DNA from 2 places in the Streptomyces sp. NPDC057445 genome. Region 1 is predicted to be linked to the other one. Evidence: predicted binding sites of a transcription regulator. Region 1 holds the regulator's gene; the other holds the start of a gene.

The links. The regulator HspR, encoded in region 1, represses chaperone genes until heat shock. The targets are predictions, from matches to a motif close to TTGAGNNNNNNNNNCTCAA.
Region 2: a site for HspR is predicted at 2,816-2,834, ahead of lon (endopeptidase La). Genes of this name have one in related genera too.

The regions. Positions count from the first base shown of each region.
Region 1 covers NZ_JBHVDH010000006.1:45,002-54,545, forward strand. Annotated here, with positions in the region: gene ACFU5O_RS15895 (PA14 domain-containing protein) at 1-1,409, shown strand, start outside; gene ACFU5O_RS15900 (heat shock protein transcriptional repressor HspR) at 1,496-1,957, opposite strand; gene dnaJ (molecular chaperone DnaJ) at 1,961-3,142, opposite strand; gene grpE (nucleotide exchange factor GrpE) at 3,182-3,859, opposite strand; gene dnaK (molecular chaperone DnaK) at 3,859-5,730, opposite strand; gene ACFU5O_RS15920 (sugar transferase) at 6,083-6,604, shown strand; gene ACFU5O_RS15925 (heterodisulfide reductase-related iron-sulfur binding cluster) at 6,729-9,014, shown strand; gene ACFU5O_RS15930 (hypothetical protein) at 9,118-9,544, opposite strand, start outside.
Region 2 covers NZ_JBHVDH010000018.1:110,697-120,240, reverse strand. Annotated here, with positions in the region: gene lon (endopeptidase La) at 391-2,793, opposite strand; gene ACFU5O_RS28815 (GNAT family N-acetyltransferase) at 2,925-3,578, shown strand; gene ACFU5O_RS28810 (rhomboid-like protein) at 3,557-4,396, opposite strand; gene ACFU5O_RS28805 (spermidine synthase) at 5,180-5,881, shown strand; gene ACFU5O_RS28800 (response regulator transcription factor) at 5,967-6,710, shown strand; gene ACFU5O_RS28795 (ATP-binding protein) at 6,707-7,798, shown strand; gene ACFU5O_RS28790 (multifunctional oxoglutarate decarboxylase/oxoglutarate dehydrogenase thiamine pyrophosphate-binding subunit/dihydrolipoyllysine-residue succinyltransferase subunit) at 8,104-9,544, shown strand, end outside.

The DNA of each region.
Region 1 (9,544 bases):
CCTGGACCCGCAGCAAGGAAATGGACCTCGCCGGCTATCGCGTCCTGCGCCGCGTCGGCAGCAGCGGCACCTGGACCCGCATCGGCACACCCACCACGACGTCGTACACCGACAGCCCGCCCGCCACCGGTGCCGCGTACCAGTACGTCGTACGCGCCGTCGACAAGGCGGGCAACGAGTCCCCCGGCTCGGCCGCCCGGTCGGTCACCAGCACCGACCGGACACCGCCCGCCGCACCCACCGGTCTCACCGTCAGCGACGGCCCGCCCGGGATCGCGCTGGCATGGAAACCGGCAACGGGTGCCGCGCGCTACTACGTCTACCGGGCGAGCCGGATCATGGACGACGACTCGGCCCTGGTCCACCGCAAGGTCGCCACGGTCACCTCGACCTCCTGGACCGACACCACCGCCCGGGAACAGCTGAGCCACAACTACCGTGTCGCGGCCGTGGACGCGGCAGGCAATGTCTCCTCGCGTTCAACTGCACGGGAGGTCACCCGCGGCAACCATCCGCCGCTCCCGCCTCTCGGTCTCAGGGCCACGCCCGTGCCCGGCACCGGCATCGTGCTGAAGTGGAACGCCTCGGACAGCGAGGACCTGCGCCGCTACAAGGTCTACAGGAACGGCCGGGTCGTCGAGGACGACGCGCGGACCACCACATTCACCGACCCGTACGTACGCCACGGCAAGACGTACGACTACGCGGTCACCGCAGTGGACTACAGCGGCAACGAGTCGGTGAGGTCCGGCACCGCCTCCGCCGTCGCCCCGCCCGACGACCTCGCACCGGCTCCGGTGACGGGGCTGAAGGCCACCCCGCAGGCGGAAGGCGTCGCGGTCGAGTGGCGGCCGAACGAGGGCGACGGCACCCAGAAGTACCGGGTCTACAGGGGTAAGTACGCGGCGGGCACCTGGGACTACCACCTGGTCGAGGAGGTCGGCAGGTACGACCTGTTCCACTTCGACGAAGCCACCGCGAACGGCGAGACCGTGCGCTACGCGGTAGTCGCCGTCGACGAGTCCGGAAACTCCCGCTTCGACAACGGTGAGGCCTTCTCCTACGTCACCGTGACGGAAGTCGACCTGTGGACTCCCACGGAGCCGACCCCACCGGGTGCGCCACTGCAGCTGACCGCGCAAACGATCAACAGCTGGCAGACCGATCTCACATGGAGCTGCCATGCCGAGGACTGCGAAGGCGCGACCGGCTTCCATGTCTACCGCTGGGACGGGGACAACGGGTCGTACGACCGGCTGACCGACGAACCGCTGAGCGCCACGGACCGCTTCTACGCGGACACGAACACCCCTTGGGGTGTCGCGCACCACTACCGGGTGACCGCGGTCCACGCGGACGGCACCGAATCGGCGCCTGCCGCGGCGACGGACGCGGGGGACGACGGCTGACGTCCGGCTGCACGACCGCCACGACGTCGAAGGGGCCGGGAGAGCTGCTCGCTCTCCCGGCCCCTTCGCGTTCTCCTGGCGTGGTGTCAGCCGCCCGCCTTCGGCTTCGGCTTCGGCCGCCACACCACCAGCGCGCTCGCCTGCTGCACATCCTGATAAGGCACCAGATCGCGCCGGTACGACGCGTGCACCTGCGCCTCGCGCTGCTGCATCGCCGCCGCCGCGCCCTCGACCGCCGACGAGAGCTCGGCCACGTGGGCCTGGAGCGCCGCGACCTGGTTCTCCAGCTCGATGATGCGCTTGATGCCGGCGAGGTTGATTCCCTCGTCCTGCGACAACGTCTGCACCTGGCGCAGCAGGTCGATGTCGCGCGCCGAGTAGCGCCGGCCGCGCCCCGCCGTGCGGTCCGGGGAGACCAGGCCGAGGCGGTCGTACTGCCGCAGGGTCTGTGGGTGCAGGCCGGAGAGCTGTGCCGCCACCGAGATGACGTACACCGGGGTCTCGTCCGTCAGCTGATACGGATTACGCCGTCGGCCGTCCCTCTCCATGGGTCACGCTCCCTTCGCAGCCTGGAACAGTTCTGCCCGCGGATCCTCGCTCGCAGTCGCCTTCCGGTAAGCCTCCAGTGCCTCCCGCGCCTCGTCGGCGAGTTCGGTCGGCACCGCGACCTCCACGGTGACCAGAAGGTCGCCTCGGGTGCCGTCCTTGCGGACGGCGCCCTTGCCGCGGGCCCGCATCGTACGGCCGTTGGGCGTGCCGGAGGGCAGTTTCAGCGTGACCGGGGGGCCGCCGAGCGTCGGCACCTTCACCTCGCCGCCGAGCGCCGCCTCCGTGAAGGAGACCGGCACCGTGACGGTGAGGTTGTCGCCCTTGCGGCCGAAGACCGGGTGCGCGTCGACATGGACGACGACGTACAGGTCACCGGCCGGGCCGCCGCGCTCGCCCGGCGCGCCCTTGCCGCGCAGCCGGATCCGCTGCCCGTCGGAGACTCCCGCCGGGATGCGGACCTGCATGGTGCGCGAGGACCTGGCACGGCCGCTGCCGTTGCAGACCTCGCAGGGATCCTGGGCGATGAGCCCGCGGCCCTTGCAGTCCACGCACGGGTCGGTCAGCGAGAACGAGCCGCTGCCGCCGCGCGAGACCTGGCCGGTGCCGACACAGGTCGGGCACACGCGCGGTGTGCCGTTCTTGTCGCCGGTGCCCGAACAGGCCTTGCAGGGCTGCTGGCTGGACATCCGCAGCGGGACCGTGGCCCCGTCCACCGCCTCGGTGAAGCTGAGCGTCACCTCGGACTCGATGTCCTGGCCGCGGCGGGGCTGCGTACGCGTGCCCGTCCCGGCCCCGCGGTTGAACAGTCCCCCGAAGACGTCTCCGAGACCGCCGCCGAAGCCGCCGGCACCGGCGCCTCCGGCCTGGGTGGTACCCCCGAAGAGGTCACCCAGGTCGAAGTTGAACGTGCCGCCGGGGCCGCCGGGACCGGCTCGGAAGCCGCCGTTGCCGAAGAGGGCGCGCGCCTCGTCGTACTCCTTGCGCCGCTTGGCGTCACCGAGCACGTCGTTGGCCTCGGAGATCTCCTTGAAGCGCTCCTCGGCCTTGGTGTCGCCCTTGTTGGCGTCCGGGTGGAACTCGCGGGCGAGCTTCCGGTACGCCTTCTTGATCTCCGCCTCTGTGGCGTCCTTGGGGACGCCGAGAACCTTGTAGTAGTCCTTCTCCACGAAGTCCTTCGTGCTCATCGACGTCCCTCCTTCCGGACCAATGTGCAACCGGTCACGTCAGCCCTCGTCCGGGCCACCGTTCTCCTCGTCGGCCGGCCGCTCCTCCTTCGGCGCCGCGGGGGCCGCGCCCGGCTGGGGCTCGGCCACCGCGACCCGCGCGGGGCGGATGGTCCGTTCGCCGATCCGGTAGCCCGGCTGCAGGATCGCGACGCAGGTCGTCTCCGTGACGTCCGGCGCGTACGAGTGCATCAGGGCTTCGTGGATCGTCGGGTCGAAGGGCTCGCCCTCCTTGCCGAACTGCTGCAAGCCCATCTTGGCGGCGACGGTCTCCAGCGATTCCGCCACCGACTTGAAGCCGCCCACCAGTTCACCGTGCTCACGGGCGCGGCCGATGTCGTCGAGGACGGGCAGGAGCTCGGTCAGGAGCTGCGCGACGGCGATCTCCTTGACCGTGATCCGGTCCCGCTCCACGCGGCGTCGGTAGTTCTGGTACTCGGCCTGGAGCCGCTGGAGGTCCATCGTGCGCTCGTTGAGCGCCGTACGGACCTGGTCCAGCTGCGCCGTCAGTCCCGCGGTCTGCGCCGACTGCGCGGCCTGAGCCGCGTTCTGTGCTGCGTCCCCGGCCGTGGCCGCCCCCTCCTCCGCGGAGGGGGAGGCGGCCTGCGCCGCTTCTTCGGGAGTGGCGCCGGAGGGGACGTCGGGCTGCTCGTCGAAGCCCGGGGTCTCCTCCGTCATCAGGCAGCGCCGCCCTTCTGGTCCTTCTCGTCGTCGACGATCTCGGCGTCGACGACATCGTCAGCGTTGTCGGAGGGCTGGCCGGCCCCGGCGTCGCCCGCACCACCCGCGGCCTGTGCGGCCTGCGCGTCGGCGTACATCGCCTGGCCGAGCTTCTGGGAGACGGCCGCGACCTTCTCGGTCGCGGTGCGGATCTCCGCAGTGTTGTCGCCCTCTGCGGACTCGCTCTTCAGCTTCTCCTTGAGCTCCTCGACCGCGGTCTCCACCTCGGTCTTGACCTCACCGGGGACCTTGTCCTCGTTGTCCTTGAGGAACTTCTCCGTCTGGTAGACGAGCTGCTCGGCCTGGTTGCGGGTCTCGGCGGCCTCGCGGCGGCGGTGGTCCTCCTCCGCGTACTGCTCGGCCTCCTGGCGCATCCGGTCGACCTCGTCCTTGGCGAGCGAAGAACCGCCGGTGACGGTCATCTTCTGCTCCTTGCCCGTGCCCAGGTCCTTCGCGGTCACGTGCATGATGCCGTTGGCGTCGATGTCGAAGGAGACCTCGATCTGCGGGACGCCGCGCGGGGCCGGCGGAAGGCCGGTCAGCTCGAACATGCCGAGCTTCTTGTTGTACGCCGCGATCTCGCGCTCGCCCTGGTAGACCTGGATCTGCACGGACGGCTGGTTGTCCTCGGCCGTCGTGAAGATCTCGGAGCGCTTCGTCGGGATCGTGGTGTTGCGCTCGATGAGCTTGGTCATGATGCCGCCCTTGGTCTCGATACCGAGGGACAGCGGGGTCACGTCGAGGAGCAGGACGTCCTTGACCTCACCCTTGAGGACACCGGCCTGGAGCGTGGCGCCGATGGCGACGACCTCGTCCGGGTTCACACCCTTGTTGGCCTCCTTGCCGCCGGTCAGCTCCTTGACGAGCTCGGCGACGGCCGGCATACGGGTCGAGCCACCCACGAGAACGACGTGGTCGATCTCGGAGAGCTGGATGCCCGCGTCCTTGATGACGTTGTGGAACGGAGTCTTGCAGCGCTCCAGCAGGTCTGCGGTGAGCTGCTGGAACTGGGCGCGCGTGAGCTTCTCGTCCAGGTGCAGCGGGCCCTCGGCGGACGCCGTGATGTAGGGCAGGTTGATCGTCGTCTCGGTCGAGGACGACAGCTCGATCTTCGCCTTCTCCGCGGCCTCGCGGAGACGCTGGAGAGCCATCTTGTCCTTGGACAGGTCGACGCCGTGGCCGCTCGCGAACTGCTTCACCAGGTAGTCGACGACGCGCTGGTCCCAGTCGTCACCACCGAGGTGGTTGTCACCGTTGGTGGCCTTCACCTCGACGACACCGTCGCCGATCTCCAGGAGCGAGACGTCGAAGGTACCGCCACCGAGGTCGAAGACCAGGATGGTCTGGTCGTCCTTGTCGAGGCCGTACGCCAGGGCGGCCGCGGTCGGCTCGTTGACGATGCGCAGGACGTTGAGACCCGCGATCTCGCCGGCCTCCTTGGTGGCCTGGCGCTCGGAGTCGTTGAAGTACGCCGGGACGGTGATGACCGCGTCCGTGACCTTCTCGCCGAGGTACGACTCCGCGTCGCGCTTCAGCTTCTGCAGGATGAAGGCGCTCATCTGCTGCGGGTTGAAGGTCTTCCCGTCGAGCTCGATCTTCCAATCGGTGCCCATGTGACGCTTCACGGACCGGATGGTCCGGTCCACGTTGGTGACCGCCTGACGCTTCGCGACCTCTCCGACGAGCACCTCACCGTTCTTGGCGAAGGCGACGACGGACGGCGTGGTCCTGGCGCCCTCGGCGTTGGTGATGACGGTGGGCTCGCCGCCCTCCAGAACGCTGACGACGGAGTTAGTCGTGCCCAGGTCGATGCCGACCGCACGTGCCATTTCGATTCCTCCAGTGGACTTGAGTACTGCAATCTTCCGAGGGCTCTGTCAGGAGCGGCTTCGCCGCGTGCCCCCGGGCCCCAGCCGGAAAGGACGCATGGACCGGGACACCCGCTCAGGCCTTCCGGAGACAAACCTGAGCGAGACACGCTCAAGGATGCATCACTCGCACCATCGCGTCAACAGACCTGAGTCGAGCAGGCTCAACTATGGTGCGTGCCCCGGCAGACGACGCTCGGCGCGGCCTCTGGCCTCCCCCGCCCCCACCATGCCATCGTTCTACAAAGCACGCGAAAGGCTCACAGACGCGCCAGAAGATGACAGAGAACAACAGAACGGTCAGGTGAGGATCGTGCACACCGTGCGGTCGAAGCGTCTTCTCGATCTGACTGTCGGCACCGCCCTGCTGGTTCTCGTGGCGCCGCTGCTCGCTCTGGCCGTCTGCTCGGCGATGCTGCGCCGGAAACCCGGTGGCGCGTTCGTCCTCGAGAGGAAGGCCGGCCTCCACGGCCGCCCCTTCACGGTCCGCTCCCTGCGCACCCGCCGCTTCCGGCTGGACCTGCTGTCCAGGCTGCCCCATGTCGTACGGGGCCGGATGTCCCTGGTCGGACCGGCCGCCCTGGCTCCCGGAAACCCGCGTGCCGCCGCCCCCTGGCGGCAGAGCGTCAAGCCGGGTCTGACCGGCCCGGCCCAGCTCGCCCGTCACTCCACGATGCCCTGGGACGAGCCCGCGATACTGGATCAGCACTACGTGGAGCACCATTGGATCGGACTGGATCTGGCGGTTCTGCTGCGCACGCTTCCGGCAATGCGCCGGCCGCGCCGCCCCCAGGACGACCCACCCCCGGGACGTCCGGCACTCAGGGTGACCTGAGCGACGCAGATCACCGCTTGCCCAACTACAGTGCGAACGAATATCTGGGTAGTCTCAGCACGGACTGAATAAGTTACCGCTTAGTAAGTGCTGATTCCCCACCTCGCAGGCCCGAGGAGCCCCCATGCAACTCGCCGCGATCATCGTGTCGATGGTCCTGACCGTGGTCGGCGTTGCGCTCATCGCCCGAGCCGTCACGCAGATCTACCGGTTCGTGAAGCTCGGTCAGCCGGTGCCCGCGGGCAGCCGCACCGACAACCCCAAGGCGCGCACGGTCACGCTGGTCAAGGAGTTCCTCGGCCACACCCGGATGAACCGCTGGGGGATCGTGGGCTTCGCCCACTGGTTCGTCGCGATCGGCTTCCTGACGCTGCCGCCGACGCTCGCCCAGGCGTACGGCCAGCTCTTCCAGGCCGACTGGACCCTGCCGGTGCTGGGCGGCTTCCTGCCGTTCGAGATGTACATCGAGTTCATCGGCATCATGACGGTCCTCGGCATCCTGGTGCTGATGGCGATCCGGCTGCTGAACCTGCCCTCCCGGGCCGGCCGCAAGTCGCGCTTCGCGGGCTCCAAGGCCTGGCAGGCGTACTTCGTCGAGTACGTCATCCTCACCATCGGCCTCGCGATCGTGGCCCTGCGCGGCCTCGAGGGCGCGATCCACCACGTGGACCACTACGAGCCGGCGTACTTCGTCTCGTATCCGCTGGTCCTGGCCTTCAAGGGCCTGAGCGTCCCCAGCCTCCAGACGCTGATCTACCTCGTCGCGATGATCAAGATCGGCACCTCGCTGATCTGGATGATCACGGTCTCGCTGAACACCAACATGGGTGTGGCGTGGCACCGCTTCCTCGGTTTCCCGAACATCTGGTTCAAGCGGAACGCCACCGGCGAGACCGCGCTGGGCGCGCTCCAGCCGATGACCAGCGGAGGCAGGCCGATCGACTTCGAGGACCCGGGCGACGACGACGTCTTCGGCGTCTCCCAGGTGGAGCAGTTCTCCTGGAAGGGCATCCTCGACTTCTCCACGTGCACCGAGTGCGGCCGTTGCCAGTCGCAGTGCCCCGCGTGGAACACCGGTAAGCCGCTGTCGCCGAAGCTGCTGATCATGTCGCTGCGTGACCACGCGCACGCCAAGGCGCCGTACCTGCTGGCCGGCGGCGGCAAGACCATGGAGGGCGAGGAGAAGGCCTCCGCGGAGCAGCTCAAGGACGTTCCCGCCGCGGCCCTCGCCGAGGCCGAGCGGCCGCTCATCGGCACCGCCGAGGAGAACGGCGTCATCGACCCCGACGTGCTGTGGTCCTGCACCACCTGCGGTGCGTGCGTGGAGCAGTGCCCGGTCGACATCGAGCACATCGACCACATCGTCGACATGCGCCGCTACCAGGTGATGATCGAGAGCGCCTTCCCGTCCGAGGCGGGCACGATGCTCAAGAACCTGGAGAAGAAGGGCAACCCCTGGGGCCTGGCCAAGAAGCAGCGCCTGGAGTGGACGAAGGAGGTCGACTTCGAGGTCCCGGTCGTCGGCAAGGACGTCGAGGACCTCTCCGAGGTCGACTACCTGTACTGGGTCGGTTGCGCCGGTGCCCTGGAGGACCGCGCGAAGAAGACCACCAAGGCCTTCGCGGAGCTGCTGCACATCGCGGGCGTCAAGTTCGCGATCATGGGCGGCGAGGAGAAGTGCACCGGTGACTCGCCGCGCCGCCTGGGCAACGAGTTCCTGTTCCAGCAGCTCGGCCAGGAGAACGTGGCCATGCTGAACATGGCCTTCGGCGAGTCCCTCGACGAGGAGGGCGAGGTGGACGAGTCGACGAAGAAGCCGAAGTCGGCGAAGAAGATCGTCGCGACCTGCCCGCACTGCTTCAACACCATCGCCAACGAGTACCCGCAGCTGGGCGGCGAGTACGAGGTCATCCACCACACCCAGCTGCTGCAGCACCTCGTCGACGAGGGCAGGCTCGTCCCCGTCACCCCGGTCGAGGGCCTGATCACCTACCACGACCCGTGCTACCTGGGCCGCCACAACAAGGTCTACTCACCGCCGCGCGAGATCATCGCCAAGGTGCCGGGCCTGCGGAACGAGGAGATGCACCGCCACAAGGAACGCGGCTTCTGCTGCGGCGCCGGCGGCGCCCGGATGTGGATGGAGGAGCGGATCGGCAAGCGCATCAACACCGAGCGCGTCGACGAGGCCCTCTCCCTCAACCCGGACATCGTCTCCACCGCCTGCCCGTTCTGCCTGGTGATGCTGACCGACTCGGTCAACGGCAAGAAGAACGACGGCAAGGCCAAGGAGAGCCTGCAGGTCGTGGACGTCGCCCAGCTTCTGCTCGACTCCGTGCGGACCCCCGCCGACCCGGGAGAGGGCGCGGCGGAGCCGGCCGAAGAGACGGAACCGGAACCCGTGAAGTAGGCGTCTTCGTACGCGTACCGAACCAGTGAGCGGCCGGACCTGCCTCGGGGGCAGGACCGGCCGCTTCTGCGTCGGCTCGTGCCGGCGTGGGCATCCGCCGCCCTCATCCCTGCCCGCGCGGGCCCCTGTACGTCTCGAGCAGCTCGCCGTCGAAGTCGTAGACCCAGGTGCTGCCGCCCCGCTCGCCGTCGATGACGACGAACTCGGGGTGCCTGCCGTTCGGGACGAGCTTGTACGTCCAGCCGGCGTGACGGGCGGAGGGGTACTCGGCGGTGAGCGTGCCGATGCGCTTGCCGCTCTTCATGGAGACCTCGGCGCGGGGATCACCGCCGTCCCTGCCCTTGACGAGCCTGGCGATGCGCCCGTCGGGCGTGGTGATCCTGGAGGACCCGAGGGCGGCGGCATGGGCCGCTGCCTGCTTCCTGCCCTCGAGCCAGGAGACGACGTTGCCGTCGGGCCTCAGGACGACGTGCAGGCCCTTGCTCTGGACGAACACCGGGGATCCGGTGGTCACGAGCCTGGCCCGGACG
Region 2 (9,544 bases), on a different contig from region 1:
CGGGGTACGGAACGCGTGCGGTGGCGCACCCGCGCGCGGCGCCCCGGTGCAGGCGGGACCGGAAGGACCCGCGCGGACGTACGGGGCCGCCGTGCGGGCGGGCCTTACCGGCGGCATCCGCCCCGACCCGACCCGGCGCCAGCGGGCTGCCCTGCCGGGCTTCGGCCCCGGCGGCGCGGAAGCCGCCCCGCAGCCGGATGCGGCCCGCCACCCGTACGAGCGGGCAATCCGCAAGGGCACCCGGACCCCACCGCACAGGAACCGGCCGGCGAGGGGGCGCGCTGCGGGGCACACACCGGACATGCCGACGGCCCGGCCCCGGCGCAATGCCGGGGCCGGGCCGGTGGGCTTCGGGGCCTCCTCCAGGGAGTGGCGGCAACCGCGCGGGCGTTACGCCGCGGCGGTCACCGGGACTTCCGCCGGGGCCAGGGCGATCTCCAGCACCTGGCGGACGTCCGTCACGGGGTGGACCTCCAGCTTCTCCAGAACCTCGGCCGGGACGTCGTCCAGGTCGGCCTCGTTCCGCTTGGGGATCACGACCGTCGTGGTCCCCGCCCGGTGCGCGGCCAGCAGCTTCTGCTTCAGACCGCCGATCGGGAGCACCCGTCCGGTCAGCGACACCTCACCGGTCATCGCGACATCCGTACGGACCTGCCGGCCGGAGAGCAGCGATGCCAGCGCCGTCGTCATCGTGATGCCCGCGCTCGGCCCGTCCTTGGGGACCGCGCCCGCCGGGAAGTGGATGTGCACGCCCCGGTCCTTGAGATCGGCGACCGGCAGCTCCAGTTCCGCGCCGTGCGAGCGGAGGAAGCTCAGCGCGATCTGCGCGGACTCCTTCATCACGTCGCCGAGCTGGCCGGTCAGGGTCAGCCCCGCGGCTCCGGTCTCGGGGTCGGCCAGCGACGCCTCCACGTACAGGACGTCGCCGCCCGCGCCGGTGACCGCGAGCCCCGTGGCCACGCCCGGCACGGCCGTGCGGCGCTCGGCCGGGTCCTGGGCGGACTCCGGAACATGGTGCGGCCGGCCGATCAGGCCCCTCAGATCGCCGTCGGCGACGGTGAACGGCAGTTCCCGCTCGCCGAGCTCGTGCTGGGCCGCGACCTTCCGCAGCAGCCGTGCGACCGCACGCTCCAGGTTCCGTACGCCCGCCTCGCGGGTGTACTCGCCCGCGAGCTTGCGCAGCGCGGACTCGTCGATCGTGACCTCGCCCTCGGCCAGACCCGCCCGCTCCAGCTGGCGCGGGAGCAGGTGGTCGCGGGCGATGACGACCTTCTCGTCCTCGGTGTACCCGTCGAGCCTGACCAGCTCCATCCGGTCGAGCAGCGCCTCCGGGATGGACTCCAGCACATTCGCGGTGGCCAGGAAGACGACGTCGCTCAGGTCGAGTTCGACCTCCAGGTAGTGGTCGCGGAAGGTGTGGTTCTGCGCCGGGTCCAGGACCTCGAGGAGCGCCGCCGCCGGGTCGCCCCGGAAGTCGGAGCCGACCTTGTCGATCTCGTCGAGCAGGACCACCGGGTTCATCGACCCGGCCTCCTTGATGGCGCGGACGATACGGCCGGGCAGCGCGCCGACGTACGTACGCCGGTGGCCCCGGATCTCCGCCTCGTCCCGGACACCGCCGAGCGCGACCCGGACGAACTTGCGTCCCATCGCGTGCGCGACGGATTCGCCGAGCGAGGTCTTGCCGACGCCGGGCGGACCCACGAGCGCGAGAACCGCGCCCCCGCGCCGTCCGCCGACCACGCCGAGGCCCCGGTCCGCGCGCCGCTTGCGCACCGCGAGGTATTCGGTGATGCGCTCCTTCACGTCGTCCAGGCCCGCGTGCTCGGCGTCCAGGACCGTCTTGGCGCCCTGGATGTCGTACGCGTCCTCCGTGTGCTCGTTCCACGGCAGTTCGAGGACCGTGTCGAGCCAGGTACGGATCCAGGACCCCTCGGGGCTCTGGTCGCTGGAACGCTCGAGCTTGTCGACCTCCTTGAGCGCCGCCTCGCGGACCTTCTCGGGGAGGTCTGCGGCCTCGACCCGGGTGCGGTAATCGTCGGACTCCTCACCCTCGGACTCGCCGTTGATCTCGCGCAGCTCCTTGCGTACCGCTTCGAGCTGGCGGCGCAGCAGGAATTCACGCTGCTGCTTGTCGACGCCCTCCTGGACGTCCTTGGCGATGGACTCCGCGACGTCCTGCTCGGCGAGGTGCTCGCGGAGCTGTTCTGTGGCCAGCTTGAGCCGGGCGACCGGGTCGGCGGTGTCCAGCAGCTCCACCTTCTGGGCGGTGGTGAGGAACGGCGAGTATCCGGAGTTGTCGGCGAGTGCCGAGATGTCGTCGATCTGCTGGACGCGGTCGACGATCTGCCATGCGCCGCGCTTCCTCAGCCAGCTGGTGGCGAGTGCCTTGTACTCCTTGACGAGCTCGGCCACGGATCCGGGCAGCGGGTCGGGCACGATCTCCTCGACACGGATGCCCTCCACCCAGAGGGCCGCTCCGGGGCCGGTCGTGCCCGCGCCGATGCGCACACGGCTGTGCCCGCGGATCAGGGCGCCGGGGTCGCCGTCGGACAGCCGGCCGACCTGCTCGACGGTGCCGAGCACTCCGGTCGCGGCGTAGGTTCCGTCGACGCGTGGCACGAGCAGGACCCTGGGCTTGCCGGGCTCCGATCCGGCGGCTGCCTGGGCAGCCTCCACCGCGGCCCGTACATCGGCGTCGGACAGGTCGAGCGGCACCACCATGCCGGGCAGCACGACCTCGTCGTCGAGCGGCAGCACAGGCAGAGTGAGCGGTGTGGACGTCGAAGCCATGATCTCCCCTTCGGCATTCAAGTTGAGTTGTACGGACTCAATGCAGGGGGGACGGTGAATGTTCCCCCGCGGCGTTCCGCTGTGAGCGATCACACACACCACGACCGGCGACCAGCCGATGTAATAGCTCCATGACCGATTCATCTCTTACGCGCTTGATCGGGGCCTGGGTAGACGGCTGGGTCGTCTCACGGGGTGCCGCGGAGCCGGTGGCCGTGTCCTGGGGCTTCACGGTCGACGTCGGGCTTCCCCGGCACACCAGCCGCGGTGTCCTCACCGCCCGTGCGGAGTCCTCCGTCCGCGAGGCCGCCGGGGCGTCGCGGATTCCGGGGCACTGGCTCAAGGTCTTCGAGGAGCCGGAGAAGGTCCTGGCCTGGCTGGGCCCCGACTGGACGACCGACGAGCCGGGCTTCCTGATGACGGCCGGGCTCCGTCGGACCGAGGCCGTCGTACCGTCCGGGCACCGGCTGAAGGCATGGACACGCGGCGGGGTCACCCGGGCGCTGATCACCACGGAGGACGGAAGTTTCGCGGCGCGCGGCCAGATCGCCCTGGGCAGCGTGACGGGAGAGGCCGTCGTCGACCAGGTCGAGACGGCCCCCGAACACCGTCGCAAGGGTCTTGGCAGCGTCGTCATGCGCACGCTCCAGAACGCGGCGGTCGAGCAGGGCGCCACCGTAGGCGTGCTGGGCGGGACGACCGACGGGCGGGCGCTGTACGAGTCCCTGGGGTGGCGCTCGGTCGCGCCGCTGGTCAGCGTGTTCTACGACGCGAAGCCGGAGTGAGCGCGGCGTGCCACCGCCCTGTCACGCGCCCACCGGCGCACGACGGGCCAGGCCGCGATACCGGCCAGCAGCGCGAGCGGATGACCCCAGTTGCTGAGCGGGTCCTCGTAGGTGAGGAGGTCCCCGAGGAGCACCACGGAGACCCAGCCGAGCACCACCGACCGCGCCATCGGGCCGAGCAGTCCGGCCAGCGCTCCGACACACGTCAGCAGGCCGAAGCTGATCCCGTAGTCGAGGCGCTGCAGCGAGGTTCCCGGAAGGTGCCCGGCCATGACGGACAGCCCGACCGGGAGCTCCGTCGCAAGGGTGGCCGCCACGTGACCGCCCAGGAACACCGCGGCTGCGCGCCACCCTCCGATACGCCGCTCCAGTGCGGTGAGCACGAAGACGAATCCGACGGCGTACGCGGACGCGAGCCCGCCCGCCACCCACAGGGCGCTGGCGACCAGCACGAGCAGCGGGGTGGTGGCGAGATGCGCGACATCGGTACTGGAGCCGCGCAGCAGGGCGGAGACGGTGGCCGGGTCACCGTAATCGGTGTAGAGGGACGTGGCGAGGAGGACGACGGCGTACCAGAAGGTGAAGGGGGTGCCGACCGGAGTGGGGAGGAGACGGCCGACCCCCCGGGCGCGGACCTTCGCGGAAACGCTGCGGCTCTCCGGTGCGGGTGACTCTGCCGGTGCGGGTGCGGGTGCCGGCACGGGCGCCGGTGCGGGAGCGCCGCGGTCTTCGCGCGCGGGTGCCGTCCGGCCGTGCTGCGTCGGCCGCTGGCGCGGGATGCCGCCCAGCAGTTCACGTGGCTCAAGCCGCTGCACCACGTATGGCTCCTTCGTGTCGGCGTCGCATCCACAGCCCCGGGACCCTGCCCAGCCAACTCGATCATCACGCCCGCGTCCATGACGTGCGCCACACCGGGCAACCATCCCTCCCGTGAACCGGTCGCCCCTCCGGGAGCGATGGCTGCGTGAGTACGCCTGGGAGGCCGCCGCGGCACTGACCGGGTACTCCAAGGAGTGCGCACGCAGCAACGACCAGCGCGCATCGGGTCGACGAGGCTGTGACCTATTGGCTGGGCCCCACCACATTTCGGCCCGGATGGAGAACAGCTTCCTGCGCTCGGCCCACACTGGCGTTCGCGGTGCTCGGGGCCGGGTCCGGCGCCCCGGTCATGGCGCGTGGCGCGTTCGGCGCCATCGGCATCACGGCCGCCGCTGCCGTCGTGATCGGTGCGCGGCTCAGCCGGCTCCCCGCGTTCGCGTGCCTCGCCGCCGCCCTGACGGCCGCGCCCTGGTTCCACGGCGGTGCCGCCCGGATCTGGGCGGTGCAGCCGGGCGCGCAGCCCGGGGCCTGGGCGGCTGCCGCGGGGCTGTTCGTCGCGGGCGCGTGCCTGTATGCGTGGCGCGGCGCCCGCCCCGGGGCCGGGTGGCCCGGCCGGGGAACCCGACCACGGATCGTGGTCCCGGCCGACGCGAGGGGGGCCGGGCCCACGATCCGTGGTGTGAACAGCGGTCGGGCGGGTAGGCGCTCTGTTCCGGCGGGTTTCCGGCGGACAGGACGGCTCCGATCCGAGTCGTCGTCGCCGGCCGCCGGAGGTATGGACCATGACGTTCCCAGTCCCGCAGACGCCCATCACGCTCGACCGGCGCGAGGGTCCCTACGGCGAGGTCGCACTGCGGCGACGCCAGGGCGCCGGGGACGGGGACGGGCCGGTGCACGAGATCATCGCCAACGGCTGTTTCCTCATGGACACGTCCGACGGCCGCTCGGAGCGGCTGCTGATCGACGCCGCGCTCGGCGCCCTCGGGGGCCGCCCGGCAGCGGCCGTACTCATCGGCGGCCTCGGCGTCGGATTCTCGCTGGCCCATGCCGCCGCAAGTCCCGCCTGGGCCCGGATCACCGTCGTCGAGCGTGAGCAGGCGATCATCGACTGGCACCGCTCCGGTCCGCTCGCCGCGATCTCCGGCGCGGCCCTCGCCGACCCGCGGACCGTGGTCGTTCACGCGGATCTCGTCGAGTACCTCCATAACACTTCCGACACATATGACGCGCTCTGCCTGGACATCGACAACGGCCCCGACTGGACCGTCACCGAGGGCAACGAAAGCCTCTACTCACCGGCCGGACTGGCCGCCTGCGCAAGGCGGTTGAGGCCGGGCGGAGTGCTCGCCGTGTGGTCCGCCCAGCCCTCCGCCGATTTCGAGAAGTCAATGCGGAATGCCGGATTCACCGGGGTAAGTACGGAAGAGATCCAAGTTGCCCGAGGCGTACCTGACGTGGTCCATCTCGCTGTTCGCCCTGCGTAGCCGGGAGCCGAGCGATGCCTTTACGCTGACCTGACCTGACACACGGATCTACACGCAGCTCGCAGTGCGCGACAGGGGCGGGGCGATGGAGCAAACACACACCAGCAACAACGGCGCCGCGTCGTATTCGACGGCCAGTGCCCAGCGCCGGGTGCTGGTGGTCGAGGACGACAGCACCATCGTCGAGGCCATCGGCGCGCGACTGCGCGCCGAGGGCTTCCTGGTGCAGACGGCCACGGACGGACCTGCCGCCGTCGACGCGGCGGAGGCGTGGCAGCCGGATCTGATGGTCCTCGACGTGATGCTCCCCGGCTTCGACGGCCTGGAGGTCTGCCGACGGGTCCAGGCGCAGCGTCCGGTGCCTGTGCTGATGCTCACAGCCCGCGACGACGAGACCGACATGCTGGTCGGCCTCGGTGTCGGGGCCGACGACTACATGACCAAGCCGTTCTCGATGCGTGAGCTGGCGGCCCGGGTGCATGTCCTGCTGCGCCGGGTGGAGCGTGCGGCGCTGGCCGCCGTGACGCCCCGCAGCGGCATCATGCGTCTCGGCGAACTGGAGATCGACCACGCCCAGCGCCGGGTCCGCGTCAAGAGTGACGACGTGCATCTCACCCCGACCGAGTTCGACCTGCTCGTCTGCCTCGCGAACACGCCGCGCGCGGTTCTCTCGCGCGAGCAGCTGCTCGCCGAGGTCTGGGACTGGGCCGACGCGTCCGGTACGCGCACGGTGGACAGCCACATCAAGGCGCTGCGCCGCAAGATCGGCGCCGAGCGGATCCGTACCGTCCACGGCGTCGGCTACGCGCTGGAGACCCCGGCCCCATGAGCCGGCTGAGCCGGCTGCGGTCCGAGTTGGGCTCGGTGGAGATCTCGATCAAGACCAAGCTCGGCGCGCTGGTCGTGATGTCGGTGCTGATCACTTCCGGGCTGGCGCTGGTCGCCTTCAGGACCGGGGCCGAGCTGCGCTACATCACCGTCTTCGCGATGATCACGACCCTGCTGATCACGCAGTTCGTGGCGCACGGCCTGACCGCCCCGCTGGACGAGATGAACACCGTGGCGAAGTCGATCTCCCACGGTGACTACACCCGCCGTGTGAGCGGCGCCGACCGCCGGGACGAGCTCGGCGACCTCGCGAACACCATCAACGTGATGGCCGACGATCTCGAGTCGGTGGACCGGCACCGCAAGGAGCTGGTCGCCAATGTCTCCCACGAGCTGCGCACCCCCATCGCGGCGCTGCGCGCGGTCCTGGAGAACGTCGTGGACGGCGTCTCGGCCGCCGACCCGGAGACCATGCGTACGGCGCTGAAGCAGACCGAGCGGCTCGGCCGGCTCGTCGAGACCCTGCTGGATCTGTCCCGGCTCGACAACGGTGTGGTCACGCTCAGGGCGCGGCGTTTCGAGGTGTGGCCGTATCTGTCGGGCGTGCTGAAGGAGGCCAATCTGGCCGCCGGGCGGCGCGGCCTCTCCTCCGGCTCGGGCAGCCACACCCGCAAGGACGTCCATCTGCACCTGGATGTGCACCCGCCTGAGCTCACCGCACACGCGGACGCCGAGCGGCTGCACCAGGTGGTGGCCAATCTGATCGACAACGCGGTGAAGCACTCCCCGCCGCACGGCCGGGTCACCGTACGGGCCCGTCGGGGCCCGCACGCGGAGTCGCTGGACCTCGAGGTGCAGGACGAGGGTCCCGGCATCCCCCGGTCGGAGTGGCACAAGGTGTTCGAGCGCTTCAACCGCGGCAGCGTCCCGTCTCCGCACGGGCCGGGCAGCGACGGCGGTACCGGCCTGGGGCTGGCGATCGCCCGCTGGGCCGTGGAACTGCACGGAGGACGTATCGGCGTGGCCGAATCGGCGCGCGGTTGCCGCATACAGGTCACCCTTCCGGGAATTCCTCAGCGGCGCGGTTGACGTAGGGTTCGAACCGGAAGCCGGCATTCACTAGGCGTCGGCCGCTTCGGTTCCTGCTGAACCGGTGCGGGCACGGGAGTGCGTGCGGCCGGAGGTGCGGGCCCACGGGGCCGCGGCCACGCTCACTCGTACCCTTCTCGAAGGGGAACCACGCTTGTTTCCCGCCATTTCCTGCACCGAAACCGGCTGTCCGGTGTGACTTAGGCGACGATGACCATGCCCCGCCTGCACCTCCCGGCCAGGGAGGCGTAGCCTTGTTTTCCGCTGTCCATCACCTTGTGAAGCGGAAGAGGGCGGTTGCCGCCGTGTCGTCTCAGTCCCCCAGTAACTCGAGCACTTCGACCGACCCAGACGGGCAGGGGAAGAACCCCGCTGCCGCGTTCGGTCCCAATGAGTGGCTCGTCGACGAGATCTACCAGCAGTACCTCCAGGACCCGAATTCGGTCGACCGTGCCTGGTGGGACTTCTTCGCCGACTACAAGCCGGGCGGTACCACCACCGCCACCACCGGCACCGCTGCCGCGGGGGCAGCGGAGGCCACGCCCACCGCGGGCACCCAGGCGCCGGGCACCGCACAAGCTCCGGCGCCGGCGGCTCCCGCGGCACCGGCTGCTCCGGCTGCTCCGGCCCAGCCCGCCGCCGCACCGGCCGCCGCCGCACCTGCTCCGGCCCCGGTGAAGCCCGCCGCTGCCGCTCCTGAGCCGGCCAAGGCGAAGCCGGCGGCCGTGGCGCCCGCGAAGCCCGCCAAGGCCGCAGAGCCGGCCAAGGAGGCCGCGGAACCCAAGGAGGGGCCCGAGCTGGTGCCCCTGCGCGGTCCCTCCGCCGCCGTCGCGAAGAACATGAACGCCTCGCTGGAGCTGCCCACGGCCACGTCCGTTCGCGCGGTCCCGGTGAAGCTGCTCTTCGACAACCGGATCGTCATCAACAACCACCTCAAGCGCGCCCGGGGCGGGAAGATCTCCTTCACCCACCTCATCGGGTACGCGATGGTGCAGGCCATCAAGGCCATGCCGTCGATGAACTGGTCCTACGGGGAGAAGGACGGCAAGCCGGTCCTGGTCAAGCCGCCGCACGTGAACTTCGGCCTCGCCATCGACCTGGTGAAGCCGAACGGCGACCGCCAGCTCGTCGTCGCGGGCATCAAGAAGGCCGAGACGCTGAGCTTCTTCGAGTTCTGGCAGGCCTACGAGGACATCGTCCGCCGCGCCCGCAACAACAAGCTGACGATGGACGACTTCACGGGCGTCACCGTCTCCCTGACCAACCCCGGCGGCCTCGGCACCGTCCACTCCGTGCCGCGTCTGATGCCCGGCCAGTCGGTGATCATGGGCGTCGGCTCCATGGACTACCCGGCGGAGTTCCAGGGCACCTCCCAGGACACCCTGAACAAGCTCGGCATCTCCAAGGTCATGACGCTGACCTCGACGTACGACCACCGGGTGATCCAGGGCGCCGCCTCCGGCGAGTTCCTGCGGATCGTCGCGGGCCTCCTCCTCGGTGAGAACGGCTTCTACGACGACGTCTTCGAGTCGCTGCGCATCCCCTACGAGCCGGTCCGCTGGCTCAAGGACATCGACGCCTCGCACGACGACGACGTCACCAAGGCCGCCCGTGTCTTCGAGCTGATCCACTCCTACCGGGTCCGCGGCCATGTCATGGCCGACACCGACCCGCTCGAGTACCGCCAGCGCAAGCACCCCGACCTGGACATCACCGAGCACGGCCTCACCCTGTGGGACCTCGAGC